3 regions of the Bradyrhizobium sp. USDA 4541 genome follow, and region 2 is predicted to be linked to each of the others. Evidence: predicted binding sites of a transcription regulator. Region 2 holds the regulator's gene; each other region holds the start of a gene.
The links. The regulator LexA, encoded in region 2, represses DNA repair genes until DNA is damaged. The targets are predictions, from matches to a motif close to TGTTCNNNNTGTGTTCNG.

Region 1 (10,029 bases), 5.6 Mb from region 2:
GTCTCTTCACGTCTTCGAGAGCGGAGGGCTTTTGTTCGAGCATGAAAACCGCTTCGCCCTCTTCCGGATCATGCGTCAGTCCTCGTCGCCATTGCTGCCGAACAGGCCGAACTGCGAGGGATCGCGGTTCGGCTCGGCGAGGCCGAGATGGCGGAAGGCGTGCGAGGTCAGAAGCCGGCCACGCGGAGTACGCTGCAGATAGCCGCACTGGATCAGATAGGGCTCGATGATGTCCTCGATCGCATCGCGCGGCTCCGACAACGCCGCCGCCATGGTCTCGACGCCGACCGGCCCGCCGCCATAGTTCAAGGCAATGGTGGTGAGATAGCGCCGGTCCATCGCGTCTAACCCGGCGCTGTCCACCTCGAGCGCGCTCAACGCCCGGTCGGCGATGCCGCGGTCGACGGAATCGGCGTCCGCCGCGGAGGCAAAGTCGCGCACCCGGCGCAGCAGGCGGCCGGCGATGCGCGGCGTGCCGCGGGCGCGGCGCGCGATCTCGTTGGCGCCATCAGGACTCATGCCGATATTGAGCACGCGGGCACCGCGGGTGACGATCTTCTCGAGCTCTTCCTCGGTGTAGAAATTGAGCCGGATCGGAATGCCGAAGCGGTCGCGCAACGGATTGGTGAGCAGGCCTGCGCGCGTCGTCGCGCCGACCAGCGTGAACTTCGACAATTCGATCTTGACCGAGCGCGCCGCCGGACCCTCGCCGATGATCAGGTCGAGCTGGAAATCCTCCATCGCGGGATAGAGCACTTCCTCGACCGCCGGGCTGAGGCGATGGATCTCGTCGATGAACAGCACGTCGCGTTCTTCGAGATTGGTCAGCAGCGCCGCGAGATCGCCGGCCTTCGCAATGACAGGGCCGGAGGTGGCACGAAAGCCGACGCCGAGCTCACGCGCGACGATCTGCGCCAGCGTGGTCTTGCCGAGGCCGGGGGGACCGACGAACAGCACGTGATCGAGCGCCTCGCCGCGTTTCTTCGCAGCCTCGATGAAGATCGAGAGATTCTTGCGTGCCTGGGCCTGACCGACGAACTCCGTCAGCGACTGCGGCCGCAGCGCGGTGTCACCGACATCGTCGGAGCGGCGTTCAGGCGAGACCATGCGCGAGGGCGTATTCATGATGCGAGACTAACACGAGATTGTTCTCCCTCTCCCCGCTCTTGCGGGGAGAGGGTTGGGGTGAGGGGCTGCTTCCGCGAGCGCAATGTGTGTCGAGACCTGTACCCCCTCACCCGGATCGCATCGGCGATGCGATCCGACCTCTCCCCGCAAGCGGGGCGAGGTGAAGAACAGAGGCGCTCCAATCCACTGATCACTTCGACAGTTCCTTCAACCCCAGCCGGATCAGCTGCGCGGTCTCGGCCTTCTCACCGGCGCTGCGCGAGGCGGCGGCGATGGCGGCGGCGGCCTGCGGCTGGCCGTAGCCGAGATTGACCAGCGCCGAGATCGCGTCGGTGACAGGACGCGGCGCGCGGTTGTTGTCGATCGCGCCAGACAGTTGCACCACCGCGGGATCGACATCCGCAAAGCCCGGCGCCTTGTCCTTCAATTCGCTGACGATGCGCTCGGCGACCTTCGGCCCGACTCCCGGCGTCCGCGCCACCGCCGCCTTGTCGCGCAGCGCGATGGCGTTGGCGAGATCGGTCGGCGGCAGCGTGCCGAGCACCGCGAGCGCGACCTTGGCGCCGACCCCCTGCACGGTCTGCAGCAAGCGAAACCATTCGCGCTCGTGATCACTGCGGAAGCCGAACAGTTTGATCTGGTCCTCGCGGACATAGGTCTCGATCGAGAGCACGGCGGCGCCGCCCGGCGACGGCAGCGCCTGCAGCGTGCGGCTCGCACAATGCACCTGGTAGCCGACGCCGCCGACGTCGAGGATCACGTAATCCTCGCCATAGGAATCGATCAGGCCCTTCAGCTTGCCGATCATAGGCTCGCCACCCTGAGCCGCAGCGCGGTGCTCTGGCGGTGATGGGCGTGGGTGATCGCGACCGCGAGCGCGTCCGCGGCGTCGGCGGACGGCGGCTCGGCTTTCGGCAGCAGGATTTTCAGCATCACCTGGATCTGGTTCTTCTCGGCATGTCCGGCGCCGACCACGGTCTTCTTGACCTGGTTCGGCGCGTATTCGGCGACCGAGATACCGAACATTGCGGGCGCCAGCATGGCGACGCCGCGCGCCTGGCCGAGCTTCAGGGTGGCAACGCCGTCCTTGTTGACGAAGGTCTGCTCGACCGCCGCCTCCACAGGCTTGTAATCGCCGAGCACGGCGGCCAGCCCCTCATGGATTGCAAGCAGCCGGCTCGCCAGCGGCAGATCGTCCGGCGGCTCGACCGAACCGCAGGCGATATAGACGAGACGATTGCCTTCGGTCTCGATCACCCCCCAGCCGGTGCGGCGGAGACCCGGATCGATACCGATGATGCGGACGGGAGAGCGAATCGGCTGGGATGTCATGGGCTAGTGATACCGCCTGCGCCGGGAGAACGAAACACAAACGGAGCCTCATACCCGGGAAAGCACAATAGCCGCAATCGTCATGCGCGGGCTTGACCCGCGCATCCATCGATCATAGAAGCCTTTGCTTTTTGATGGATTGCCGGGTCAAGCTCGGCAATGACAAAGCAAACTACCCGCCCATCTTCGCGATCAGTGCGTCGGACACCTCGAAATTGGCGAACACGTTCTGCACGTCGTCATGCTCGTTGAGCAGGTCCATCAGCTTCAGCAGCTTTTCGCCGGTCTCGTCGTCGACCGAAACGGTGTTCTGCGGCTTCCAGGTCAGCGCCGCCTTGCGCGGCTCGCCGAACTTCGCTTCCAGCGCTTTTGCGACTTCGCGGAAAGTGTCCTGCGAGGCGTAGACCTCGTGGCCGCCTTCGCTGGAGACCACGTCGTCGGCGCCGGCCTCGATCGCGGCGTCCAGCATGGCGTCGTCGGAGGCGACCTTGGCGTCGTATTCGATGATGCCGGTGCGGTCGAACATGAAGGCGACCGAGCCGGTTTCGCCGAGATTGCCGCCCGACTTGGTGAAGAAGGAGCGGATATCGGAAGCGGCGCGGTTGCGGTTGTCGGTCAGCGCCTCGACGATGACGGCGACGCCGCCGGGGCCATAACCCTCGTAGCGGATCTCGTCATAGTTCTCGCCTTCATTGCCGGCGGCCTTCTTGATGGCGCGGTCGATATTGTCCTTGGGCATGTTCTCGGCGCGGGCCGCGACCACGGCGGCGCGCAGCCGCGGATTCATCGCCGGGTCCGGGGTGCCGAGCTTGGCCGCCACGGTGATTTCGCGGGCCAGCTTGCCGAAAAGCTTCGACTTCTGGGCATCCTGCCGGCCCTTGCGGTGCATGATGTTCTTGAATTGGGAATGGCCGGCCATGCGACGTCTCTTCGGAGCTTAGGGTCTGAACAGGGATGGAAAACGCGGCCTTATAGGCCCCTCACGGTCAAAATCAAAGGATCGGCGGGGCCCTCCGGCGGAGGAATACTACCGCAAGCCGGAATATGAGGCACTTGTTAACCATGACTTCATGCCCGGGTGCGAGGATCGCCCCGTCCCGCCGCAACTTTCCACAGCCCCAAAGAGCCCACATGGCGTTCGGTTTGTTTCGAAAGCAAGTGCCGGAGCCGGGTGCGCCGGCCGTCGCGCCGCAGGTTCCAACCGCGGCCGCAGCCCCTGAGGTCTCGACCGAGACTGATTCGGCCAAGGATTCCTCCAAGGAGATCCTGGAATTGCTGGAACTCGAGCTCGGCGCGATGATCCGCCAGCTCGAACGCGCCGCGAGCTCGGTCGCCGACGGCGCCGAGGCAACGGCTGCCAAGCTCGCTACGATCCGCGCCCGCACCGATGCGCTGACCGGCCGCAGCAGCGATGCGCAAAGCACCGCGACGACGTTCTCGCAAGCCGCCGACCGTTTCACCCATTCCGCCGAGGGCATCGGGGCGCAGGTGCGCAGCGCGAGCCAGCTCGCCGACGACGCCGCGGCCGCGGCGCGCGAGGCCACCGCCAATGTCGATCGCCTGCGCGAGTCTTCGGCCGCGATCGGCAACGTCGTCAATCTGATCGCACAGATCGCGCGGCAGACCACGCTGCTCGCGCTGAACTCGACGATCGAGGCGGCGCGCGCCGGTGCCGCCGGCAAGGGCTTTGCGGTGGTCGCAACCGAGGTCAAGGCGCTGGCGGTGCAGACCCAGAGCGCGACCGGGGAGATCACCCGCAAGATCGAGGCGTTGCAGAAGGACGCCACCGGATCGGCGGACGCGGTGCATCGCATCTCCCAGGCGATCGAAAAGATCCGCCCGGTGTTCGAGAACGTCAACGGCGCGGTTGCCGAGCAGAATGAAATCACCGGCGAGATGGGCCAGAACGCCGCCTCCGCCTCGCACTTCATCGTCTCGGTCGGCACCAGCGCCGGCGAGATCGACAGTGCAACGCGCGAAGCCGCCGCGCATGGCGACAATGTCGCCAGGGCCGGCAAGGCGGTGACCGCCTTCGCCCAGAAGCTGAAAGCGCGCTGCGCGGTGCTGCTGCGCCAGGACGAGCGCGGCGATCCGCGCAAGAACGAGCGCCTGCCCTGCAGCCTCAAGATCGAGATCACGACCGCGCGCGGCCTCGTCACCGCGCCGGTCTACGAGATCGCGATGGACGGCATTCTGATCGGCGGACCCGATGCCGGGAAGCTGCCGGTGCAGGAGACCCTGAACGCGACATTGCAGGAGATCGGCGCGTGCCGGATCCGGGTCGGCGAGCGCTCCAAGGCAGGCAGCCAGGCCCGCTTCGAGGCGGCAACGGCCGAGCTGCGCGAAAAAATCGAAGACCGGATGTGGGCGATCCACGAGGAGAACGCCGAGCTCGTCACCCGCGCGATCGAAGCCGGCAGCACGCTGAGCAAGATGTTCGAGAACGGGCTGGCGAGCGGCGCGATTACAATCGCCGACATGTTCGACACCGACTATGTCGAGATCGCAGGCACCAACCCGGTGCAGTACCGCACCAAAATGCTGGACTGGGCGGAGCGCACCCTGCCGGCGTTCCAGGACGCATTCCTCGCCAGGGACAAGCGAATGGCATTCTGCGTGATGATCGACCAGAACGGCTATCTGCCGGTCCACAACAAGCTCTACTCGCAGCCGCAGCGGCCGGGCGACGTGGCATACAACACCGCCAACAGCCGCAACCGCCGCATCTTCAACGACGCCGCGGGCCTCGCCGCCGGCCGCAACCAGCGCGCCTATCTGATCCAGACCTATGCGCGCGACATGGGAGGCGGCAACACGGTGATGATGCGCGAGATCGACGTACCGATCCGCGTGCGCGGCCGGCACTGGGGCGGGTTCCGCACCGCCTACAAGCTTTGAACGCTTCGTAGCCCGGATGCAGCGAAGCGTAATCCGGGATGCATGTTTCCACGGGCAGGAGTCCCGGATTTCGCTGCGCTGCATCCGGGCTACACAGTGCGCGCTCAGGCAAGACCGGCAGCGCGAATCACGCTTTAGGGTTGGAATGGGGAATGCTGCGGCGGCCGACGAGCCGCTGTAACGGAGGAAGCGTCGACATGTCGGCCGCGCAGCTTGCAGTTCTGGATACGTCATCGGACCGAACGCTGGCCGAGCGGCTGGTGGACCAGCTCGCCGACCGCATCGGCGGCCTCGGGGTGGAACTCGCCGACATCGCCGGCAACGTCCAGGAGGTCGCGAACCGCGTCAGCAGCCAGTCCGAGCGCTTCCATCATTTGCAGACGACGGCCGAGACGATGGTCGCCGCCAATCACGACATCGCCAACGCATCGCAGGCGGTGCAAACGACCGCATCCGCCGCGGTCGGCCAGATCGCGGAGTCGCGCCATGTGGTCGAGACCGCGGTCAGCCATATCGCGGAGCTCGTCGCGGCGGTCGGACGGATCGAGGCGCGGCTCGCCGCGGTCGGCTCCGCGCTGAGCCAGGTCGCCAAGGTTTCCGGTTCGATCGAGGCAATCGCCAAGCAGACCAATCTGCTGGCGCTCAACGCCACCATCGAGGCGGCGCGCGCCGGCAATGCCGGCCGCGGCTTTGCCGTGGTCGCGAGCGAGGTCAAGAACCTTGCGGAAGCAACCCGCCAGGCGACGCATCAGATTTCCGACACCGTGCGCGATCTCGACGGCCAGATCGGCAGCCTGATCGGCGAGAGCAGCGATGCCTCGTTGCGCGCCAAGAGCGCCGGCGAAGGCGCCCAGCAGATTTCGGGCATCATCATGCGCGTGCAGGAAGGCTTCTCATCCGTCGGCGCCGAGATCGGCAGCGTGGCGCGCGCCGCGACCTCCAATCTCGGCCATTGCGACAGCGTGATCGCGGAGCTGAACGAGCTGGCGAAGGGCGTCGATCTCTCCTCGCGCGACCTCAAGCACGCCGACAGCCGCGTCGCGAAACTGCTCGAGCTCTCCGAGAGCCTGATCGTGACCATCGCCGACAGCGGCGTGCAGACCAGCGACACGCCGCTGATCCGCGTCGTGATCGACACCGCAAGGCAGATCTCGGAGCTGCTCGAGAATGCCGTGGCGCGCGGCGAGATCACGCTCGCGCAATTGATGGACGAGAATTATCGCGAGATCGCCGGCACCAATCCGAAGCAGTATCTCACCGACTACGTCGCCTTCACCGACCGCGTGTTGCCCGCGATCCAGGATCCGATCCAGAAGAGCGATCCGCGCATCGTGTTCTGCGTCGCCTGGGCGCGCAGCGGCTATCTGCCGACCCACAATCCGAACTACCGGCAGCCGCAGGGGCCGGACCCGGTGTGGAACAACGCCAATTGCCGCAACCGCCGCCTGTTCAACGATCGCGCGGTGAGCAAGGTCGCGGCCAACACAAAACCGTTCCTGTTGCAAACCTATCGCCGCGACATGGGCGGCGGCAATTTCGTGCTGATGAAGGACCTGTCATCGCCGATCGTCGTGAACGGCCGCCACTGGGGCGCATTCCGGATGGGTTTTCGGCAGTCGTAGTTCGTAGCCCGGACGCAGCGAAGCGCAATCCGGATCAATGCGACCGCGGAGAGATTCCCGGATTTCGTTTCGCTGCATCCGGGGCTACGTTTCCTCGCTAGGTCCAAAACCCCGGCACCGCAGGCTCGAGCCGCCCGCCGGCGCGCACCGGCGCGACCTTCACCGCGAGCCCGGTCGCATCGTCGGTCTCGACCGCGATGCCGCTCAGTGTTGCCACGCCGCCCGCCGGCTCGAAACGGCCGGAGGGAATGCCGGTGAGGAAGCGCTGCAGCGGCTCCTCCTTCTGCATGCCGATCACCGAGTCATAGTCGCCGGTCATGCCGGCATCGCTCATATAGGCGGTGCCGCCCGGCAGCACCTGATGATCGGCGGTCGGCACGTGGGTATGGGTACCGACCACGAGGCTGACGCGGCCGTCGCAGAAGAAGCCGACGCCCTGCTTCTCGCTGGTCGCCTCGGCATGGAAATCGAGCACGATGGCATCACAGCCCTCGCGCAGCGGGCAGGCCTCGAGCTCGCGCTCGATGGCGCTGAACGGATCGTTCGAGGACGGCTCCATGAAGACGCGGCCGATCGCGTTGAGGACCAGCGCGCGCTTGCCGCTCTTGGTATCGACCAGCGTGGCGCCGCGGCCGGGCGAATGGCGCGGAAAATTCAGCGGGCGGATCAGGCGCGGCGCGCGCTCGATGAAGACCAGCGCCTCCTTCTGATTCCAGGCGTGGTTGCCGAGCGTGATCGCATCGGCGCCGGCGTCGAGCAGCTCCTGATAGATCGCCTCGGTGATGCCGAAGCCGCCGGCGGAATTCTCGCCATTGACGACCACGAGATCGAGCGACCAGTCCCTGATCATGCCGGGAAGGTGGTCGGCGATGGCGGTGCGGCCGGTCCTGCCGACGACGTCACCAACGAAGAGAATTCGCAAGGCTAGCTACTCCGGAAATCGAACGTCTTGCGCTCCGTTAGCACAAAATCGAGCGGGACGTCGTGCGACAGCGCCGGAATCGCCTTGGTTTCCTGTGCAGCAAAGGCAAGTCCGACCCCGATCACATGCTTGGCCTTGCGCAGATGCGCGAAGGTATAGTCGTAATAACCGGCGCCGTAGCCGATGCGGTGACCGAGCTTGTCGAATGCCGCGAGCGGCACCAGCATCACGTCCGGATGCACCTCGGCGGCGGCCGGCGACGGCTCGGGAATGCCGAGCGGCCCGAGCATCAGCCGGTCCTGCGGCGACCAGCTGCGGAAGGTCAGCGACTGGCCGCGCGCATTGATGCAGGGCAGCGCGAGCCGCGCGCCCCTGTCGGCAAGCTTCTTCATCAACGGCGCCGGATCGAGCTCGCTGCGGATCGGCGCATAGCCCGAGACGATCATGCCCGGCGCGATCTCGAACGGCGCGCCGCGCTTGGCGAGCGCTTCGGCAGCCGTCGCGCGCTGCTCGTCGCTCAGCGCATCGCGCTTGGCGAGAGCAAGTGCCCGGAGCTCGGCCTTCGATGGAGATGCGTGCATGATCCATCTTCCGCTGTCGTCGTCCGCGACAACGGACGATCCATCATCCCAGAGACGCTAGCTTTCGTTAAGGCCAGGCCGCGGTGCGCTGGACGACCCGTATCGCGGGGCACAACACTGCTAGACAATTCAACCGCCGCAGCGCGACGACAAGGCAACAGCAAAAATCAGTGCGAAGCCGCAGAGGCCGTTGGAGCGCTCGATCCCGGAGTTCCCTACGAAAGTAGGTGGGCACCATATGTCCGGGTCCACGGACCCGGCCAGGGACAGTTCCCTAAAGGATCGATAAGGCCCCGGGGATATATGGCTCCTGACGCACGACGCAGCTTCGCGGGCGCTAATCTAGCCATCGTTGCCCCAATCCGCCAGCGGTAAGGAAGACGCAGCCGAGACTCATGCACTTCTCTCCACCCTCCCCTGGAGGGGGAGGGTCGGTACGCATGAAGCGTAGCGGAATGCGAACCGGGGTGGGGTGATCTCTCAACGCGGGCGCTACACGTGTGGAAAGACCGTCACCCCACCTCGCCGCTCATTTCATGAGCGTCGATCCTCCCCCTCCAGGGGAGGATAAGATCACCCGATGCCGGAAAATATAGATCACCCGATCGCGATGCCGCCGCCGATGGTGCGGTTGAGCACCTGCGTGGTGCGCTCGATCCGCTCCGCGGCGGCGTTGAGCGCGTTGGAGACCGCGGTCTGGGTCGCGCGGGCGCGGTCGATGGCGGCAACGCGCGCGTTGCGCAGCTGCTCGACCTCTTCCTCGAGGCTGCGGATGCGTGCGCTGGCGTCGACCAGTTCGTCGCAGGCGGTGAGCGCCGCCATCACCGTCAGCCGCGCATCGCCGATCTCGCCGAACTTGCCGCGCAGCGATTCCACGCGCTGCTGGAGATTTTCCGCGAGCTTTAGGAGCCGCACCTCCTGGCCCTCCTCGCAGGCCATCCGGTATTGCCGGCCATTGATGGTGACGTTGATGTGGCTCATCTGCTGTCTCCGCCGTCGAGCACGGCGCGAATGCTGCCGATTGCCGCGTCGAGTTTTTCCGCGATCTCGCGATTGGCGCGCTCGAGCTTGCGCGTCTTCACCAGCGATCCGTCGAGCTCGTCGGCAAGCCTGGAGCGATCGGCGCCGAGCGCCTGGATGCGGCTCGCCAATTCGTTCTCGTCGCGGTCAGCCTCGCGGCGCCGCTCCACCGAGCTTTCCAGCGCATCAAGCGCTGCCATCAGCCGCTTGGTCGCAGCATCGATATCGGCAAGCGGTGCCTCGGTATTGCCAGACCCGTTGGCGAGACGATCACTCATGACACGCGGCGTGGACCTTTCAAGTCGGTTGGCCTTGGTAGCCTGCGGAAGACAGGCCTGCCGCACGGCAAAACAGGCGGTTCGGCAAGCGTTTACGGGACGAAATTTACGTGGCAAGCGAGCCCAGCGCAACGGCGGCGCAGAACTATGCACCGTTGAATGAAATAGGGCGATTTCGGGCAACTTTTCCCCGTTTTGAGGCGTTCCATCGCCTTGGACTTGCGGAATTGAGGTGCTAATCCACCCCC
Region 2 (10,029 bases):
AATATAGGGTGAAACGAAGAGCAAGGCTCGGACAGATCATGTCGCGAGAATGCGGATGTTTGACGCACAAGCGACGACACCCGCCGTCGTCCCGGCGAAGGCCGGGACCCCTTACCCCAAATCTCAATTGTTGCGCGACGCTGGGGCCACGATCCCGTTCCTGATCAAATGCGGTGGTTATGGGTCCCGGCCTTCGCCGGGACGACGGTGGTGTGCGCGGGAACAGTCTCGCGATGGATGCAACGCCACGTACAATCCACACACCGGTCACTGAAATCGAGGACATTGCCGCCTGCCCGCAATTCTCGTACACGGTTTCATGCAATGACCTCGCAATTCACTCCCAACTCCGTCGACGTGCTGCTGTTCGATATCGGCCGCGTCGTGCTCGACATCAACTTTGACAAGGTGATGGCGCACTGGGCGCAGCATGCCGGGTGTGCGCCCGCCGAGCTCGCCACGCGCTTTGTCGTCGACGACAGTTTCAAGCATCATGAGATCGGCCGGATCGACGACGCGGCATTCTTCGAGAATCTGCGCCGGACGCTCGGCATCAACATCACGGACGCCCAGTTCCTCGAAGGCTGGAATGCGATCTTCACCGGCGAGATGCCGGGCATCGCCCCGCTGCTCGCGGCGGCCGCCAAGCGGATGCCGCTCTACGCCTTCTCCAACACCAATCCGGCCCATGTCGCGCATTTCTCGGTCACCCATGCCGAGCTGCTCAGCCATTTCCGCAACGTCTTCCTGTCCTCGAGCATCGGCTTCCGCAAACCCGACGCCGAGGCCTATGATCATGTGGTAAAAGCCATCGGCGTGCCGGCGTCGCGGATCCTGTTTTTCGACGACCTGGCCGCCAATATCGAAGGTGCGCGGGCCCGCGGCCTTTATGCTATCCACGTGACATCGACGGATGACGTGGCAAGGGCTTTGACCGCACTTGGAATTTGAAGATTAGGAATTGAGGAACTCTGAGCGTGGCCCTGATGCCGGTTGCCGATGCCCTGTCCGCCGTCCTCGCCGGCGCCGAACCGCTGCCGGAGGAGATGGTCGCGCTCGATGCCGCCTACCACCGCACGCTTGCGCACGACCTCGCGGCGCTCCGCACCCAGCCGCCGCAGCCGATGTCGGCGATGGACGGCTATGCGGTGCGCGCCGCCGATGCGGCTGATCTAAAGGCCCGGCTCAAGGTGATCGGCGAAGTCGCCGCCGGCCGGCCGTTCGACCGGACGGTCGGCGCCGGCGAGGCGGTGCGGATCTTCACCGGCGGCGTGATCCCCAATGGCGCCGACGCGGTGATCATCCAGGAGGACACCGCCGTCGACGGCGACCACATCACGATCACGGAGGCCGCCAGCGTCGGGCGGCACATCCGCCCGGCTGGGGTCGACTTCCGTGAGGGCGAGGTGCTGCTCGCCGGCGGCAGCCGCCTGTCCGACCGCGCGCTGTCGCTGGCGGCCGCCATGAACTATCCGGGACTTGCGGTGCGCCGCCGCCCGAAGGTCGCGGTGCTGGCGACCGGCGACGAGCTGGTGATGCCGGGCTCGCAGCCCGGCCCCGGCCAGATCGTCTATTCCAACGGCTACGCGCTGCGGGCGCTGGCGCGCGCCGAGGGCGCCGAGACCGTCGACCTCGGCGTTGCCGCCGACACGGTGGAGGCGACCACGGCGGGCATCCGCCGGGCGCGCGAGGCCGGTGCCGATGTCCTGATCACGACAGGCGGCGCCTCGGTCGGCGACCACGATCTCGTCAAGCGGTCGCTGGAAGCCGAGGGCGTCGACATGACGTTCTGGCGGATTGCGATGCGGCCCGGCAAGCCGATGATGCATGGCCGGCTCGGCGCGATGAGGGTGATCGGCCTGCCCGGCAATCCGGTGTCGTCCTATGTCTGCGCCTTCCTGTTCCTGGTGCCGTTGATTCGGGCGCTGAGCGGCCGGAAAGTGATTCATCATCGCCGCACGAGCGCCCTGCTCGGCCGCGACCTCGCCGCCAACGACCAACGCGAGGACTATCTGCGTGCACGGCTCGAAGCGCGCGAGGACGGCACGTTGATCGCAACGCCGGTGACGCAGCAGGACTCGTCGTTGCTCGGGAATCTCGCTGCGGCACGGGCACTTCTCGTGCGCCCGCCGTTCGCGGCGGCGGCCGTCGAAGGCAGCGAATGCGAGATCCTGACACTGCCCGAATAGGGTTTTCGCGCCCCGCCGATTGTGCGTTGCCCGACACGTTCACCGGAAATTAAGTGGTTGCGGAACACATATCGAACATATAGTGTCCGTTCATGATTTGTTTCGAGTGCTGGTGTCTACATTCGGGAAGCTGCATGGAAGCAGGTGCATCGAGCACATGCTCCTGAGGTCAGGCCCGGCCTGCAGGCCCCACCAGAAGAGTCTCGGAATCGAACGACGCTATCAACCGGGGGAATACTCGAGATGCTCACGCGCAAACAGTACGAACTACTGCGTTTCATCAATGAACGTCTGAAAGAGGCCGGCGTACCGCCCTCCTTCGACGAGATGAAGGATGCGCTCGACCTGCGCTCGAAGTCCGGTATCCACCGCCTGATCACTGCGCTGGAGGAGCGCGGCTTCATCCGCCGTCTGCCGAACCGCGCCCGCGCCATCGAGGTCATCAAGCTGCCCGAACTCTCGGCCGGCGGCGGCAACGGTCGCCGCGGCTTCACGCCCAGCGTCATCGAAGGCACCCTCGGCCGGCGCGCCAGCACGCCGCCGATTGCCGAGGACGACGGCAACCGTCCGGTCGCGGTCCCCGTGATGGGCCGGATCGCCGCCGGTACGCCGATCGAGGCGCTGCAGACCCGCAGCCACACCATCAGCGTGCCGCCCGACATGCTCGGCGCCGGCGAGCACTACGCGCTCGAGGTACGCGGCGACTCGATGGTCGATGCCGGCATCCTCGACGGCGACATGGCGCTGATCCAGCGCAACGACGTCGCCAATACCGGCGACATCGTGGTGGCGCTGATCGACGAGGAGGAAGCGACCCTGAAGCGCTTCCGCCGCCGCGGCGCATCGATCGCGCTCGAGCCGGCCAACACCGCCTATGAAGTGCGCATCCTGCCGCCGAACCGGGTCCGCATCCAGGGCAAGCTGATCGGCCTTTATCGCAAATACTGAATTGCAAATACTTGCGGCGGCCGGGAACGAGCAACACGTCGGATCGTTCCTTGCATGATAGTGTAGCGTACGGCCTGCCCGATGCGCTCCGATACCTCTCGCGCAGCGTCGCGTGTTTGTGATCGGAGCGATCTCGGACCAGTCGTACAATCGCCCAGAAACGAGCAGACGCTCGTTCGCTATCGTCCACTCTGGTAGAGGCCCTAATGCCTCAAGGAGAGGCACGGGTCGCTACCTCGAAATGAGGAGCCATCCGATGTGTGACTATAGTCTGCACGCCGTGGCATCGCGCCCCGCCATTGTCGGAGAGACGCTGATCACGACGACGTTCCGCGGCACGTCGACCCGCGGCTTTGCTTCGGAGAATGACCCCACTGTCGCGGTCTGCATGCTGCCGGGCACCGAGCTCGCTTTCGCCGAGAACGTTCGCTACGACAGCCGCTGGATCTGGACCAAGACGCTGAACTATCGCGTCGGCGTATTCAACGAAGTCGAGCCCGACGTGCCCGATCGGCATCATGATGCGGTCGAATTCCCCGACGGCAGCCATGTGCTGGTGACCCAGCTGGTCGAGGGACAGCGCGTCAGCGTGCTGCAATTGCCGGCGCTGCATCCGCCGGTCGAGCAGAAGCCGAAGGTTGTGGAGCGGCGGCCTTCCGCATTCGCAACGCTGTTTTTGGGTTGAGCGCATCGTCGCCGTGGAATGAGCTGTTCGGCGGCGGATGACCTAAGCAATTTCGGGCGACCCCGGACTCCCGCTTCCGGGGCGCAGAAGGAGATTTGCGTCGGCCGGCACCTTGGCGCATCATCGGGTACGGAGGACGTGCGCGGTGGTCGATAAGGTCACATGGCAAAAGGCTGGACGCGTCACGGAACCGGGCCGCTACATGTTCCGGTTCGGTTGGCTGACGGTAACGGCCGACGACCTGAAAGTCTGGGAGCAATTTCCCGAGGCTTCCTTCACTCTCGTCAAGAAGCCCGACGCCGGCCCCGACTCCGACGAATACCATCTCGGCCTGTTCGAGCTGCCGAGCGCGCCCTTGCCGGACCACGGCTAATCATCGCCCTGCAGATCGGTCTCGGCCGGCGTCGCATCCACCGCAGGCCGCGGCGCGGGGGCGCGTAGCGTCGTCTCGCTCTCGCCGTCGCCGGGAACCGCCGGCGACCACGGCCGGTCGATCCCGCCGGGCTTGACCGCATCGACGACGTAGCCGTCCCTGCTCCGTCGCAGCACCAGCGCGCCGTGGCGGCGCAGCCGCTCGGCATCGATCACCGATGCCGCGCAGCCCTGCGGCGCCGGCCGCGCCGTCACGATCAGGCCTGCGCGCTCGCAGTCGTCCACTAGGTGGTGTGGACTCTAAGGATTCCCTTTTGAGAGCAAATCAGATTCAAGGCTTCTTTTTGGGAGGCGGCCTTGGGTGTGATGGAGCGTTTGGTGTTGAGCGACGCGGCCTGGGAGCGCATGGCGCCGCTGATCATAGGCCGGCCCGATCAGAAGGGCTCGACCGGGCGGGACAACCGGATGTTCGTGGAAGGTGTGCTTTGGATCGTGCGTACGGGCTCTCCTTGGCGTGATCTTCCGGAGGCTTTTGGAGATTGGAACAGCGTGTTCCGGCGGTTCAGTCGATGGAGCCGCAAGGGTGTCTGGTGCCGCATCTTCGAGGCGATGTCCGAGGATCCGGACTTCGAATATCTGATCGTCGATTCCACCATTGTCCGGGCGCATCAGCACGCCGCCGGGGCGAAAAAAGGGGGTCTGAAGATCAAGCGATCGGGCGCTCGCGCGGCGGCCTGAGCACGAAGATACATATGGCCGTACGCGGCTTGGGATGCCCCGTGCGGTTCACGCTCACCGCGGGCCAGAAGGGCGATGCACCACAAGCCGCTGCATTAATCGAGGGGCTGCCCGCCGAGGTCGTCATCGCCGATACGGCTTATGACGCCGATCGTTTGCGCCAAGACATCGCCGCCAAAAAGGCGCTCGCCGTCATCCCCAACAACCCCTCGCGAGCCCTCAAATATCCGCTCGACAAACATCTCTATGCCCAGCGCCATCTCGTGGAATGCTGCTTCAGCAAGCTCAAGCAGTTCCGACGCGTCGCAACCCGCTTCGAAAAGACCGCCCGGAATTACCGGGCCGTCGTCACTCTCGCTGCCATCGTCCTATGGCTGCGATAAGTGTCCACACCACCTAGGGCCTCCGGCCGGGTCGCCGGCGCGACGAAGGCGCCGCCGGGTCCCTGGGTCACGCAGCCGCTGGCATCGCAGGAGACGCCCTCGCCGAGCGACGCATCGGTGGCGGTGCGCGCGTCGGCGTCCGCCGCCAGCCACTCCTTGACCAAAAATGCATCCTTGGCGCTGTGCATTAGATGCAGCCGTCCATCACCGCCACGCACCGCGACATTGCGGCCGTCGCCCGAGATCAGCACGTCCGGCTGCGGCACCCTGAGCGCCCAGACCGAGGCCACCAGCAGCAGCACCGCACCTGACCAGCGCAGCGGCGTGCGCAGCAGCCCGAGCAGGATGATGCCGGCGCTCGCTGCGATCAGCGGCCCGATGCCGAACGCCGCCATGCGGCCGACCGCGCCCGGGAGTGCGGCGCCCCATTGCGTCACCAGGATCATCCAGTCGATGCCAAGACCCATGATCGCCCAGAACACGCCGTCGAAGCCGAACGGCATGGCGACGAGCCCCAGCAGGCCGGCCGGCATCACGACCGCCGAGACCACCGGCATCGCCGCGAGGTTGGCGAGCAGCCCGTAGGGCGTCACGCGGTGGAAATGGAATGCGGCATAGGGCGTCGTCGCCAGCCCCGCCACCAGCGAGGCCAGCATCAGCATCGTGAGCTCGCGCCCGCCCCACAGCGCGACGCGCGCGGTCGCCGAATGGTCGGGCGACGCCAGCAGGTTCGGCAGCCCGATCTGCACCAGCGCCACCAGCCCGAGCGTCGCGGCGAACGACATCTGGAAACTGGAATGCACCAGCGCCTCCGGCGCGATCGCGAGCACGATCAGCGCTGCCACCGCCAGCGTGCGAAAGGTGATGGCCCGGCGGTCGACGATCACGGCGAGCAGCACCACGGCGGTCATGAAGAATGACCGCTGGGTCGCGACCTCCGCGCCCGACAGCAGAAGATAGAATGCGGCGGCGACCAGCGCGGCCGCCGCCGCCCATTTCTTGATCGGATGCGCCGCCGTCAGCGCCGGAAACAGCGCGAGCAGCGCGCGCACCGCGAAAAACACGACGCCGGCGACCACGGCCATGTGGTAGCCGGAGATCGACAGCACGTGGCCGAGTCCCGAGATGAACATCGCATCGTTGACCGGCGACGAGATCGCATCGCGCCGGCCGGTGAGCAAGGCGGTCGCGATCGCGCGCTGGTCGCCGTCGAGCGTGGTGCGAATCCGCGCGTCGATGGTGTCGCGCAGGCCCTGCATGAAGGCGGCGTAGCGCAGCGCAAAGCCGCCGGTCGCAGGCGGCTCCCTGGTCTTGACGGCGCCCATCACGAAGCCGGAGGCGCCGATGCCCTGGAAATACAGGTCGCGGCCGAAATCATAGGAGCCCGGGCGCTGTGGCCCGAGCGGCGGCATCAGCCGTGCCTTCAATTCAACGAAGCTGCCGACATCGGGCGCGGTGCCCTTCTTCACCGAGAGCCGGACCCGATCGAGCTTCGTCATGTCGCGCGGGCTCTCCATCGAAACCACACGCAGCACGAAACGATCGGTCTTCTCGCGGATGTCGCGCGTCTCGACGAAGCCGGTCAGCGCCACCGAGAACATCGGCCGCGCCAGCACCGTGTGAGCGACGCGCGCCGTCTTCCAGGTCGCCGTCGCAAAGCCCGCGGCGACCGCGGCCAGCATCACGATGACGGGAAACACGCTGCGCCGCCGCAGCAGCAGCGCCAGCAGGCAGAGCAGGATTGCGGCGGTGGCCGCGACCGACAGCACCGGCTCGTGCTCGGCCGCGAAATAGAACGCGATGCCGGTGCCGAACGCCACCGGCACCCAGGGCAACAGGCGGCCCGCCCCCGCCTCCGCGCGCGCCCATTGCCGCAATGTCTCGACGAGAGGCTTCCAGATCCCGGCGCGCGCCCGGGAGAAAGCCGCCGACCGGCGCAGCCGTGCGCGGCGGCCACGTCCCCGCGTAGCCGCGTTTGCCGCCCGGCGTCGTGCCCTGCTCCGCCATTCCGCCTGCGATCCCTGCCGGGCGGCAGGCTAGCGGATGGCCCCGTCGCCCAGCGGAACGGATGCAGAATACGGACCGGGAACGCCCGGGGTACCTGGATCGTCCTGCGCCTTGCCTAGCTCGCGCCGGGCCACAGCTGCCGCCTGCGTCAAATCGATCGAGCCGAAAGTCTCACTAAGATACCGATCACATTAGGAATAGACTGTCCTGATGCCTCCACTCCCAAATAGACAGGGATGAGGCAGTGACGGCTCGCGGCACTTGAAGGCCGCTGGAGCTCCTCTCAGGTGGCCACAACTCCCCTGAGATCAGGCGTTGCGGACGAACGCGCAAATCTCGCCTGTAACGCCGTGCACCACGCGCACTCCGCGAGCGGATAGATCGCTGAAAAACGCGAGGAGTAGCGTTTGCTTTTGAGAGGAGCAGCACATGGCAATTCAAGTACCAAGCGATTTTCGCCGCGTGATTGTCGCTGCGTCAGTGGGAAACATCATTGAATGGTACGACTTTTATATTTTTGGCAGCCTGGCCGCCGTTCTGTCGGTCAAGTTCTTTGAGCAATCCCACCCCGTCGCAGCCCTGCTGAGCACGATCGCGCTGTTCACTGCGGGATTCCTGATCCGCCCGCTGGGGGCCTTCCTGTTCGGATGGATGGGCGATCGGGTCGGCCGCAAATATACATTCCTCATTACGCTGAGCGGAATGGGCCTGGGAACGGGAGCGATCGGACTGATCCCAACTTATCAGTCGATCGGCCTGACGGCCGCATTCGTTCTGTTCGGCTTGCGGATGATCCAGGGTCTCTGCCTGGGCGGCGAATATGGCGGCGCCATCACCTACGTCGCCGAGCATGTTCCGGACGACAGCCGCGGCTACTACACGGGCTGGCTACAAACCTCGCCGACGCTCGGGATCGTGGTGTCGCTGGCGGTGATCGTTCTGACCCGAACCTGGGCCGGCAATCAGGCCTTTGACGAATGGGCGTGGCGCGTACCGTTCCTGGTCTCGTTCGTGCTGGTGGCCATCGCCATCTACATCCGCCTGCAACTCCAGGAGACGCCGATTTTCCAGGAGATCAAGGCACAGGGACAGATGACCAGGAATCCCTGGCGGGAAGCCTTCCTCAGCGCCAACATCAAGTACATCCTGATCGCTATCGTCGTCCTGATTGGACAGGGCGTGGTCTGGTACAGTGGTCAATTCTGGGCACTGTACTTCCTGCAGCAGGTCTCCAAGGTCGATGCGGTTACCTCGGCCTACATCGTGGGAGCCGCATTGTTGATCGCAACGCCGAGCCTGATCTTCTTTGGTTGGCTGTCGGATCAGATCGGCCGCAAGTCCGTGATCCTCGGAGGAATGCTGCTTGCCGCGATCACCTACTATCCGCTGTATCTGTGGCTCGGCATGGTCACGCAACCGGGACACATCAACTATCCGGTCGCCGTCTTCATCATCTTCATCCTCGTCTGCTACGTCGGGATGGTGTACGGGCCGGTCGGCGCGTTCCTGGCGGAGTTTTTCCCGGCCAGGATCAGGTACACCTCGGTCTCGGTGCCGTATCATATCGGCAATGGTTGGGGCGGCGGATTGGTGCCGTTCATCACATCAGCCGCCTTCGCGGCGACCGGCAGCATCGGCTATGCGCTGATCTACCCGATTGTCGTTCCCGCGGTGTGCTTCGTGATCGCCGTTTTCATCATGCCCGAAACACGCAAGACCAGAATTTGGGAGCAGATCGAGGCGAAAGCCGCATCGTGACGGAGTCGCCTTGCTGACGGGCGACTACAGCTCCGTTCCGACGGGATCGGAACGGGACTCTCGAAGCTTGTCTCGACGCGTTTTCCTTACGCGAGCCGCTATCCACGTCGCTCGAAAGCGCTCTCACCCTGCAGCAGGCGCCATGGCCGCCGTCCAGCGAGTGCGGGACGACGCTTCTGAATCGTCCCACACCCGCCGTCTCTGGCGAGATGTCTCTGCAGAACCTGCATCCGTGTTACGTCGGAGCGGCATGGAGGGGATCCCGCGCCACGCAAATCCCCGCTCCGGCCGCCTTTGGTTGGCGGTCAGGCCAGCGTCTCAGTCAGCTTCCTCTCAGCCAGCTCGGTGATGCCAGCGATCGTGCCACCAGGTGGCGAAATCACGATCCATCGTCAGCTCCCAGCACGCGAGCACGATCACCACGACCCCGGCGAGCACGCTGCTCGTCGTGACCGATCCCTGCTGGTAGCCGAACGTCCAGGGTGCCACCACCAGAGCCAACCCCATCAGCATCTCGCCCCATTCCTCCAGATAGGACGGAATGATGAATGCCTCCAGGGCGAACAGCACGACGCCCAATCCGAGCGCGATGGATATCCAGAGAGCTGCCCCGGAAAAGCCCAGTGCAAACGGCGATGCGACCAGCCAGGCGCCTACCAACAGGCTGGCAGCATCCTGCCAGTGTTGAATGCGCATGATCCTCACCTCCTTCTTCCGAAGACATGGTGCGGCGCGGACAAAAAAGCATCTGTCCGACCTGCGATGTGTTGCCGCTGCTGATCCGCGAGCCGACGACCTTGCTGCCGTCCGGGCGCCCGGAAGCCGCGTTCCGCAGCCTACGACCTTGGTCCCTCCTCGCAATGCAGCGCGATCCGGATAGCCTGCGAGTTGGGTGCAGCCGCGAGGCGCCCGGCCCCGCGCACTCTCCCTGACTACGAGGGCCCGCCGG
Region 3 (10,029 bases), 1.4 Mb from region 2:
AGATCCGCGTCGGCACCTTGCGCGATGGGAAGATCGCCGCAGTGGCCGGAGAGACCATTCGGTTCGTTCTGTCCGGATCGGATGGCGACCGAACCGCAATTCCCCTCCCGCATCGGGAGATCTTTGCCGCCGTTGCGCCTGGCCATGACCTTCTGATCGACGACGGCAGGGTCCGCGTTCGCGTTACCGGGCTCGGTGACGATTTCATCGAAGCCAAGGTGATCGTCGGCGGCACGATCTCGAATCACAAGGGCGTCAATCTGCCGGGTACGGTCCTCGATCTTTCACCGCTGACCGCGAAGGATCGCCTCGATCTGGAGTTCGGCCTGAAACTTGGCGTGGATTGGGTTGCCCTGTCGTTCGTGCAGAAGCCCTCGGATATCATCGAGGCGAGAGGCCTCGTTGGGGACCGCGCCGGTCTGATGGCCAAGATCGAGAAGCCGGCAGCGCTCGAACGGATCGACGATATCATCCAGCTGTGCGACGCCATCATGGTTGCGCGGGGAGATCTCGGCGTCGAAATCCCGCATGAGGACGTGCCGGGGCGCCAGAAGGAGCTGGTGCGGGCCTGCCGTCTCGCGGTGAAGCCCGTGATCGTCGCCACGCAAATGCTGGACTCGATGGTCGCGGCCCCTACGCCGACGCGCGCGGAAGTCTCCGACGTTGCGACCGCCATCTATGATGGCGCAGACGCCGTGATGCTGTCGGCGGAGTCCGCGACAGGCCGATATCCGCGCGAGGCGGTCGAGATGATGGACCGCATCATCCGCAGCACCGAACAACACAAGATGTACCGCTCGATCGTCGAGGCGACCCAGCCCGGCGAAGAGCAGACGCCACCGCATGCCGTGGCCACGGCAGCGGCCGATCTCGCCTCCGTCGTTCACGCCGCGGCCATTGTGGCCTACACCTCGAGCGGCACAACGGCCGCACGCGTCGCGCGCAAGCGGCCGAGCCGCCCGATCCTCGCCATCACCCCAAGCCGCGAAGTGTCCCGCCGCTTGTGCCTGCTTTGGGGCGCTCACAGCGTGCTTTCCGACGACGTTCAGAGCTATGAGGAGATGGTCGAGCGCGCAACTGCATTCGCGCAAGCAGAGCAGTTTGCATCGAGCCGCGATCTGCTGGTCGTGGTCGCCGGCATTCCCTTTGGACAAGCGGGAACGACCAACAATCTACGGGTCGTATCGCTGCCCTGAGAGAACCGTCGGCCCGAGCGATTGCATCATCAGCGCACCGCGCGGCAAGGCGAACGCGACGGTCGCGCGCATCCCGATCGCCTAGGTCAGCATCGAGATGATCGACTGAAGCTGATCGGATGCCGACGTCACGAGCCCGTCGAACGAGGTCTGGCCGTGAGCTGCGGCTCGCAGGATGCATTCCGCAACAGCGGCCTTGAGACCGAACACGGATTGATCCGCCGGTACGCTTGCCATGACCGCATCCAACGCATCGCGCATCGTCTGGATCAGTTCGGCGCTGTGCTTCATGGCTCTCCCTCCGCGGGCTCAAAATAAGCCGGTCGTACAGGGTCGCCACTCACAAGCGCGCGATTCCAAATTGCCTTTTCTTAATGCAGTGACAGATACGTGAACCGGCGAACGCTAGAGCTCTCTCTCGGCAAGCTTGCGAAACGCGTCGGGCACCGAATGAACCGCCTCCAGCGCCGCTGAACCATATCCGATCGCCTCCCAGCCAAAGCGATCGCGGATCCTGTCGATCGCACGGTCCGCCGCCCATCGGGCCATCCCTGTCGGACTTCCGGGCCGAAGCGCTTCATCCTTCAGCCCGAGCGGAAGCTCCAGCGCAAGATCCCAATGCTCCTCGAGATGCGACACCGAGATCGCCAGCAGCGAGATGATCTTCTCGCCGGGATGGTCGGCAAGAGCAGCGCGCACGAGATTCTCGGCGAGCCGGGCCAGGACGATGGTCGTGCACACCGGCGCATCGATCGTCATCGAGCGCGTCACCGACTTCAGGTCGGCGAAACGGACGCGCACCGTCACGGTTCGTCCAGGCCGTGATTTCGCCCGAAGCCGCGTGGCGACGCGGTCGGCGAGATGAAGCAGCGTGGGCCGGATGACTTGCTCGATCGCAGGCTTTCGGCCAAGCGCCGATTGTGCCCCCGCCGATCGCGCGCGCCGGTGTGGCTTGAGCTGTCGCGGATCGCGATTCCAGGCCAGCGCGGCGAGTTTCTCGCCCGCTGCCGGACCGAGCAAGTGCGTCAGCGACCGTTCCGACAATTTGGCGAGCTGACCGATCGTCGCGACGCCGATCGCATCCAACCGCATCCTGGTGACTGGCCCTACTCCCCACATCAACTCAACCGGCAATTCGTGAAGGAAGCTCAGCTCGGCGTCGGGATCAACGACGACAAGTCCGTCGGGCTTTGCGACCTGCGAGGCGATCTTCGCCAGATGCTTGGTGCGGGCGACGCCGACCGAGATCGGAAGGCCGAGCTCGCTGCGTACGCGCAACCGGATCGACGCGGCTATTTCGGCAGGCGTTCCGAACAGGTGAGTGCAGCCGGCAACGTCCGCAAACGCCTCGTCGATCGAAATTCGCTCGACCAGCGGCGTGAAGTCGCCGATCACCTTGATGGCCGCGTCACCCAGCCGCTGGTAATCGCTGAAATGGCCGCCGACGAAAACCAGTTGCGGGCACAGTTGGCGCGCTTCCCGCCCCGACATGCCGCCATGCACTCCGAAGGCCTTGGCCTCATAGGACGCCGCCAGCACAACCCCGCCCCCGACGGCGATCGGCTTGCCGCGCAGCGACGGCTCGAGCAGCTGCTCGACCGATGCGTAAAATGCATCCAGGTCCGCATGAAGGATGGTGGCTGCGGCTGCCATCTCGACCCGTTCATCCCTGACCTGACCGAAGCCACCCGTCTCCGGACGTGGAAATTGACAATAGAACAAAATAGGAACATTTTGGAATCGAGTCAATCCAGCACGCGTCGTCACGGCCGCTGGCGCAGCGAACGAGCCAGGTTCGTCAACGCGCGCTGCCACTGCGCGCGCCGCGCGAGGGAGTCTGCCGGCGCTCCCTTCAGCCGGCTTCGCCCGATCGCCCCCGATCTCGGTCCGCGGGAGATCGAAGCGGGAGTTGCTGCGAGGCATCGACGCGAGGCACATCGGCGGATCGTTCGAGATGCATGACGGCGGCTTCTGCGATGCACGACCGCAGCTTGCGCGTATTGCCGCACCAGCTCACTCATCAGCCGGCTGACTTTGCCGCGCAGGGCTTTTTCGGGTAGATATTTTGCAATGACCGACCAATCCCATCAGGTGGACTTCCAAGCTGCGGCCCACCTTTACAAATGGCCTTCTCTCAACAACTCGAGGCGAGAGGATCGCGCGCCCTATATGGTCGTCAATGGAACGCTCGACCAATGCATTCGGGATTTCATGGGCAAGCCCGAGAAGACGCGACATCTTTACGAGATCCGGACCAAGTCGCAGCCTCCCCTCGTTCCCGACGTGCTGTCACCCGAGCATGTGATCGAGCTTTCCAGGCTTCGCGAGTTTCTCTGAGACGCGCAACGAAGGCGATCCCGACGCGTGTCTTTTGCGGGCCGACTTATCCCTCTGTCGTAGGTCTGGTGCCGGATTGTTTGCCCCTTGGCGAGCCGGTACACTTGCTTGACTCCCTGACCGACCGACGTCCGCGCCGACATGATTGATCCGCTTCGACCCCGCTGAGGCTCGCACGTCACCTGCACGGGAGCGGAGCGGCCGCACGGCCGGTTGATCGGGCATCGCGAGGCGCCGCATGAGGTTCAATCTGGCGATCTTGAGTGTGCTGGCCGCAAGGCCCGGGCAGCGGATCGCGATCGACGAGGTCAGCCGCGAGGTCAAGCGCATGATCGCGGCCGGCGATGAAGCCACGCAGTCGAAGCGGCCGTCCGAGCTTGGCGACGCCGACGTCTTCCAATCGGGATGGGCATCGATCAACGACGCGGGCCTGCAGATCACCGATTCGGGGCTCTCGCTGTGGCGCTCGCTTGAAACCGCCCGAATCGAACAAGGACCCGATCGACAGGAAGCGGAGCGATTGGACGCCGCTACGGCCGACACGCGCCATTACGTTGCAGATACTGCGATCGACCGCCCCGACGACGTTGATCTCGAGCTCCCCGGTATGACGCGCGAGGACCACGACGACCGCCAGCCATCCGGCGCGGGCCGTTCGGCTACCGCTCCCGGCATCCCCTCGGCGCACTCTCCGGTCGTCCCTGCGCCTGCACTCGGCGCCTTTCAAGAGGCGAACCGGGTGGTGGCTGCGCGGCTGTCCGGTCTGGTCAGCTTCCTCGGCACGATCAAGCCGAAATTCGCCGCCGCGCGGCGACGGCGACCCGCGGAGGATGTCCGGGATCGTCGAGGCGGATTGACGGGCCTGGCGGTGGCGTGCCTCAGCCTGATCTCGGTCGTCGCTTGCGTTGCCGCCGCGATTGCACTTGGTCAGCTCTCTTCGCTGAAGTCGGACATTACCGCGTTGCGACGCGAGATCGCGCCGCTGAGGGAACGCCTCGCCAGACTCGAACAGGTCGAAGTCGCAAGACGCGATGCCGCCCAGCAGCAAGATGCGCAAGACAGGGCCGAGGCGGAAAAGAAGCTGGCTGACGGCGCAGGCGAACAGGCCGCGCTCAGCCTCTCGCGTGAAGAGATTCAGTTGATCAGGGAGTACATCAAGGCAGCGCCTTCGGCCGGCGCAGCCGTCGCGCCGATCAACGTCGGCGACCCCGTCACCGGCGGAATGATTCCGCTGCCGTCGTCGTTGACGGAAAAAGTGCCGCGGCTTCTCGGTGCGAGATTCGCCACCCGCAACGGCGCCATCGTCATCAGCACACGAAACAGCCGCCGCGTCGATGCCGTGCTGATGCCGAATTAGCTCCTTACGGGAATTAACAGGGCTAATACGAAGAATATGGCCCATTCACCCCAATCTCTTGCGCCAAGCCGCTGGGAGATCAGGATTTTTTCGGGCAATTCCCGACAAACGCGTCGCGGGAAAATTGGCGTTCGCGGTACGGGAAATTTCGCTGCGGGCGCGGCAAACCTCCTGCCCCAAGGTGCCTGCCGCAGGGCGCCGCCGCCTTGCATATTAACCTCATCGCCAAATATGTTTGACGATCAAAAATCCGGGCCTATATCTAATTTTGAGCCGCCCGGCCGATCCTAACCGGTAGCCCCCCAGAAACCAAATCGATGATGATCACAACTGAACGCGGTTAACCGCGCTTCGGCGTGCGTTGGCTCTTGGGCTGTGCCCCAAGGTGTCGCTCGCGTCCGCGGTGCGAAAGATGGAGCGGCGCAATGAACAAAAACGGCGATGAGGCGCCCGGCGGCGAGGACGAGCCGCGCAACGAGACCTACGAGGTCGGTTACGGCAAACCGCCCAAGGCGACCCGTTTTGGGGTACGGGCGCAGCCTTTACGGACCAGCCGGCGCCGAGACAAACAGCACGCCCCTGATATTGCCGCGCTGCTGGAGCGGCCGATCGAAGCCCGCATCGGCGGCAAACTTACCAAACTGCATCCGCATGAGGCGATGCTGCACGGGCTGTTCAAACGTGTGGTCGGGGGCGAAATCCGCGCGATCAAGCGGTTTCTGGAAGAATGCAAGCGCGCCAAATTGCTCGATCCGCCGCCGCAAATTGTAAATCGCTCCGTCGTCGTGGTACCCGATGGCACCCCGATGTCGCTCGCTGCACGGCTTTTCAACTGCGTCGGTCCGCCGCCTTGGGATCCCGATCTCTGCGAGCAATTCAGGTGCGAATATGAGCGCGATCTCGCAAATATCGAACAACTAAAGGAACAGGCTGAGACGACCTATCAGAGCGTAATGGATCGAGGAGGTGTGCGTGATGGCCAAGACGCCTTCGCGGCTGGTCGATCCTGCGCGACCAAGATTGGTGGTCCGGACCGCCGCATGAGCGGGCTGCAAAAATCGTCATCAGAAAGTGGCGCCTCCCCATCAGTTGGCGGTCGTTTCTCAATCGGATCTCTTCAGACAAATAGACCGCGCATTATCCTGAATGATGCCGCCATCCTGAATCTGTAGGTCTCTCCTGCGAACCACAACGGGAGACCACCATGTTAGATAATCCACGCTGGACCAGAAAACTCGACCTGACCTACCAAAGCACCTGCGATCTTAACCCGCGCGCCAATAACCCCCGCACCCATTCCAAGCAGCAGATCGCCCAAATCGCCAAGGCGATCCAACGGTTCGGATTCACCAACCCGGTCCTGGTCGATGACAACAATGGCGTCATCGCAGGGCACGGCCGCCTCGAGGCCGCAAAGACCGTCGGCCTTGCCGAGGTGCCGACCGTCCGCCTCTCGCAAATGAGCGAGGCCGAGATCCGCGCCTATGTCATTGCCGACAACAAGCTTGCCGAGAATGCCGGCTGGGATCGGAAATTGCTCGGCCTTGAGCTGCAATACCTCTCGGATCTCGAGATCGATCTGGACGTTACAATCACCGGCTTTGAGTTACCCGAAATTGACATCTTGATCGGCGAGGCGACCAACGCCCAGCAGGATGCCGCGGACCTGCCGATCCCGCCGCCCGAGGGCCCGGCGATCAGCCAAACCGGCGATATCTGGTGCATCGGGCCGCACCGGCTGATCGTAAGCGCGATTTTCCGCGCACGTTGTCGGCCGCGATTTGACGGATGGCCTTCGTATCGGGGCGATGCTGAGCCGTTCAGGCAGTGGCCGCTTTGGGGAAGTTGAAGGGCAACAGGTCAGCGATATCGGCGTTGTCCACGCGCTGAGGCAACTCGGTGAGCACATGGCGCAGCCATGTTAACGGCTCGACACGTGAGGCGCGGCAGGTCAGCATTAGGCTGTAGACGACGGCGCTGGCCCTGGCTCCGTCGACGGTGTCGCTGAACAGCCAGCTTTTTCGGCCGGTGGCAAAAACCCTGATGTCGCGCTCCAGAAGATTGTTGTCGATCGGCATCCTGCCATCTTCGGTGTAACGCGTCAGATAGTCCCATTGGTTCCGGGTGTAAGATACGGCGTCGCCAAGCTTGCTGTCCGGCAGGACCTTCGGGGCGATTTGATCGAGCCATTCCTTGAGGGCGTTCAGGACAGGAATGCTGTGTTGCTGGCGGAAGCGACGGATGCATTGATCCGGCGTTTCGTCTCTGTCCGGTTTCTCGTCCCGCGCCTGCCTTTCAACCCGGTAGAGCTGCTCGAAGAACCGCAGCGCCTGCTCGGGCGGCCCGCCGCCCTTCTTTCTCGCTTTGAGGGCGTCGACAAAACGCCGCCGGGAGTGGGCCATGCATCCAATGTGGGTGGCCCCTTCCAGCGTGCGCCATGCGCTATAGCCGTCACTCATCACGATGCCACGGTAATCGCCGAGGAAGACCTGCGGGTGGATTTGGCCGCGGCCCGGCTGATAATCCAGAAGAACGATCGGCTCGTGACTATCCTTGCCGCTGCGATACGCCCACATGTACGATGTGCTGGTGGCCGCTTTGTCCTTCTCCTTGAGGACCTGAACCGTCGTCTCGTCGCCATGGATGAGAGGCTGCGATCTGAGCCGCAGCTTCAGGGCGTCATAAATGCGATGCAGATGCTTCTCGCTCGAGCCGATCACCCAGTGGCCCAAAGCGCCGCGGCTGACAGGAACGCCTGCGCGTTCGAAGGCCTGCGCCAAGCGGTAGAGCGGCGTGCCGTCGACATATTTGTGAACCAGCGCGAACGCCAGCGTCGAGGCCGTGGCAACGCTGCCCGGCAACGGCTGCGTCGGCATCGGCGCGGTCACGACAGGGGCGTTGATCCCGGTGCGATCGCAATGGCGGCAGGCATATTTGAAGCGCACATTCTGTAAAACCTTCGCCTTCACCTCGATATGAAGTTGCTCGGTGACAGCCTCGCCCATGCGATGCATCTGGCCACGGCAGCAAGGACACGCCTTCTGATCGTCGGGCAGGGTCATACTCGACGCGCTCGCGCGGCAGGTTTGCCGGCAGCGGCCTGCGGCCGCGCTTCTTTCCCGTCGTGCTTTCGACCGATGGCAGACCCGTGTCCGGAAGTTCGGCGGTATCGTTCGTTTGGCTGCCGGCGTCATCCTCATCGGCGGCCTGCTCGGCTTCATTGAAGAGACGGTCGACGTGCTTTTCGCTGCGCGGCGCAAAACGATGCAGGCGTGCCAGCGCCAGTTCTTCCTCCAGCTTGACGACGCGCTCCGTGAGCTGACGATTCTCCGCCTCCAGCGCGGCAATGCGCGCCAACAGCACCTCGACACTCGGATTGCCGGTTCGATTCATCGGATTCTTGAATCTGAACCGTACCGACGCGTCAACCGCTCAACTCAAGGGCTCAGCCGGCAACCTGATATTGCCGCACCGGATGACGGACCATCGCATCGATATCGATGCCGTCGAGGATCCAGTGCAACTGCTCGGTCGTAAGCCGGACGACCGCCTCCTGGCGGCGCGGCCATCGGAACTTGTCCTCGGTCAGCCGCTTCAGGACCAGCACAAAGCCGGACCGGTCGAAGAACAGCAACTTCATCCGGTCGCAACGGCGATTGCAGAACGCAAAAACCGCCGGCACAAACGGATCGAGCGCCATCGTCTCCTGAACCAGAACCGCAAGGCTGTTGATGCCAGCTCGGAAGTCGATCGGCTCACGGTGCAGATAGACCTGCAGGTCACCGCCCAGTCTGAACATGGCCCAGGGCTCCAATGATCGCCGTCAATGCATCCACATCCCCGCATTCCAGCGCGAGCTTCACGCCATTCGGCAGCGACGCGCTCACTTTGGCCGGAGAACAAAAAGCTGGAGACCCCTTGGATTCCGACCCACCCACTTCATCGCAGGTCGCCGGCAAATCCACCGCCTCCACACTGCCTTGCCGCGACAAACCCCGCTCGGCGGCCCCCTCAAGGTGAACCGGGATGAACGCCGAGGGTGACGACGACGGCGCCGACCTGGCCGCGGCGTCCTTCTTGATCCACTTCCGAAGCAGGTTCGCGTTGACCCCATGTTCGAGTGCAAGTCTCGAGACCGAAACGCCAGGCTCAAGGCAGGCCGCCACAAGACGCTCCTTCGATGTCGTCTCAAAGCGCCGGCGACCGTTCCGACCAACAAGCCTGACACGCAGTTTCTGACCATCGTCGCTCATCATGAGGTGTCCACCTATTTAAGTGGACACCTCATGCATCAGAGCACTCAAAACCAAAAGGTGCGGGGAAATTCGCGCTTACGGCTGATCTGCGGCGATGCCACAAAGCGCGAGACCTACCTGGCCCTGCTCGGCGATGCGCATGCCCAAATGGTGTTCTCTGATCCACCCTACAATGTCCCGATCGCAGGCCATGTCGGGGGGCTTGGCCAGATTCAACATCGCGAATTTGCCATGGCCTCGGGCGAGATGTCGGACGGCGAATTCACAAACTTTCTGTCCGAGGTCTTCGCCCACCTCGTCGCCTACTCCGATGATGGCGCCATCCATTTTCAATGCATCGATTGGCGCCATATCGTGCATATGATGAGCGCCGGCCAGGCGGCTTATACCGAGCTCAAAAATATCTGCGTCTGGGTCAAGAGCAACGCCGGTATGGGCTCGCTCTACCGCTCACAGCATGAGCTCGTTTTGGTCTTCAAGGCAGGAACGGCGCCGCACCTCAACAACATCGGGCTTGGCAAGTATGGCCGCAACCGCAGCAATGTCTGGACCTACGCCGGCGCAAGCGGCTTCGGCGATGGCCGCGAGGACCTTGTGCTGCATCCAACCGTCAAGCCCGTTGCCTTAGTCGCCGACGCGATCCGTGATTGCTCCCATCGCAACGGCATCATCCTCGATCCCTTTGTCGGTTCAGGAACCACCCTGATCGCAGCCGAGCGAACCGGACGGGTCGGCTATGGCATCGAGCTTGACCCGCAATATTGCGACATCGCCGTGCGGCGCATGCAAACCGCCTGCGGCCTCGACGCCGTCCTTAAGGCAACGGGCGAGCCGTTCCAAGCACGCACCGTCGCTGTTGAAAACGAGCGCGATTGATGAATGG

Region 1: the regulator LexA is predicted to act here: its motif matches at 2,486-2,503, upstream of ruvC (crossover junction endodeoxyribonuclease RuvC).
Region 3: the regulator LexA is predicted to act here: its motif matches at 2,911-2,928, upstream of dinB (DNA polymerase IV).

Annotation. Positions count from the first base shown of each region.
Region 1 covers NZ_JALJZF010000001.1:190,417-200,445, forward strand. The annotation lists gene ruvB (Holliday junction branch migration DNA helicase RuvB) at 76-1,125, opposite strand; gene ruvA (Holliday junction branch migration protein RuvA) at 1,319-1,936, opposite strand; gene ruvC (crossover junction endodeoxyribonuclease RuvC) at 1,933-2,460, opposite strand; gene J2R80_RS00925 (YebC/PmpR family DNA-binding transcriptional regulator) at 2,633-3,379, opposite strand; gene J2R80_RS00930 (methyl-accepting chemotaxis protein) at 3,592-5,358, shown strand; gene J2R80_RS00935 (methyl-accepting chemotaxis protein) at 5,556-6,980, shown strand; gene J2R80_RS00940 (TIGR00282 family metallophosphoesterase) at 7,078-7,902, opposite strand; gene J2R80_RS00945 (5-formyltetrahydrofolate cyclo-ligase) at 7,905-8,483, opposite strand; RNA gene ssrS (6S RNA) at 8,655-8,815, opposite strand; gene J2R80_RS00955 (cell division protein ZapA) at 9,081-9,464, opposite strand; gene J2R80_RS00960 (DUF4164 domain-containing protein) at 9,461-9,781, opposite strand.
Region 2 covers NZ_JALJZF010000001.1:5,810,199-5,820,227, reverse strand. The annotation lists gene J2R80_RS27660 (HAD family phosphatase) at 325-951, shown strand; gene glp (gephyrin-like molybdotransferase Glp) at 978-2,189, shown strand; gene lexA (transcriptional repressor LexA) at 2,433-3,137, shown strand; gene J2R80_RS27645 (hypothetical protein) at 3,394-3,822, shown strand; gene J2R80_RS27640 (hypothetical protein) at 3,968-4,195, shown strand; gene J2R80_RS27635 (hypothetical protein) at 4,192-4,479, opposite strand; one part of gene J2R80_RS27630 (IS5 family transposase) at 4,552-4,887, shown strand; one part of gene J2R80_RS27630 (IS5 family transposase) at 4,890-5,315, shown strand; partial or broken gene J2R80_RS27625 (ComEC/Rec2 family competence protein) at 5,279-7,322, opposite strand; gene J2R80_RS27620 (MFS transporter) at 7,752-9,080, shown strand; gene J2R80_RS27615 (SPW repeat protein) at 9,414-9,776, opposite strand.
Region 3 covers NZ_JALJZF010000001.1:7,168,385-7,178,413, forward strand. The annotation lists gene pyk (pyruvate kinase) at 1-1,196, shown strand, start outside; gene J2R80_RS34775 (hypothetical protein) at 1,278-1,487, opposite strand; gene dinB (DNA polymerase IV) at 1,602-2,849, opposite strand; gene J2R80_RS34785 (hypothetical protein) at 3,267-3,533, shown strand; gene J2R80_RS34790 (hypothetical protein) at 3,772-4,890, shown strand; gene J2R80_RS34795 (hypothetical protein) at 5,316-6,062, shown strand; gene J2R80_RS34800 (ParB/Srx family N-terminal domain-containing protein) at 6,095-6,739, shown strand; partial or broken gene J2R80_RS34805 (IS66 family transposase) at 6,711-8,283, opposite strand; gene tnpB (IS66 family insertion sequence element accessory protein TnpB) at 8,336-8,689, opposite strand; gene J2R80_RS34815 (transposase) at 8,670-9,143, opposite strand; gene J2R80_RS34820 (site-specific DNA-methyltransferase) at 9,177-10,022, shown strand.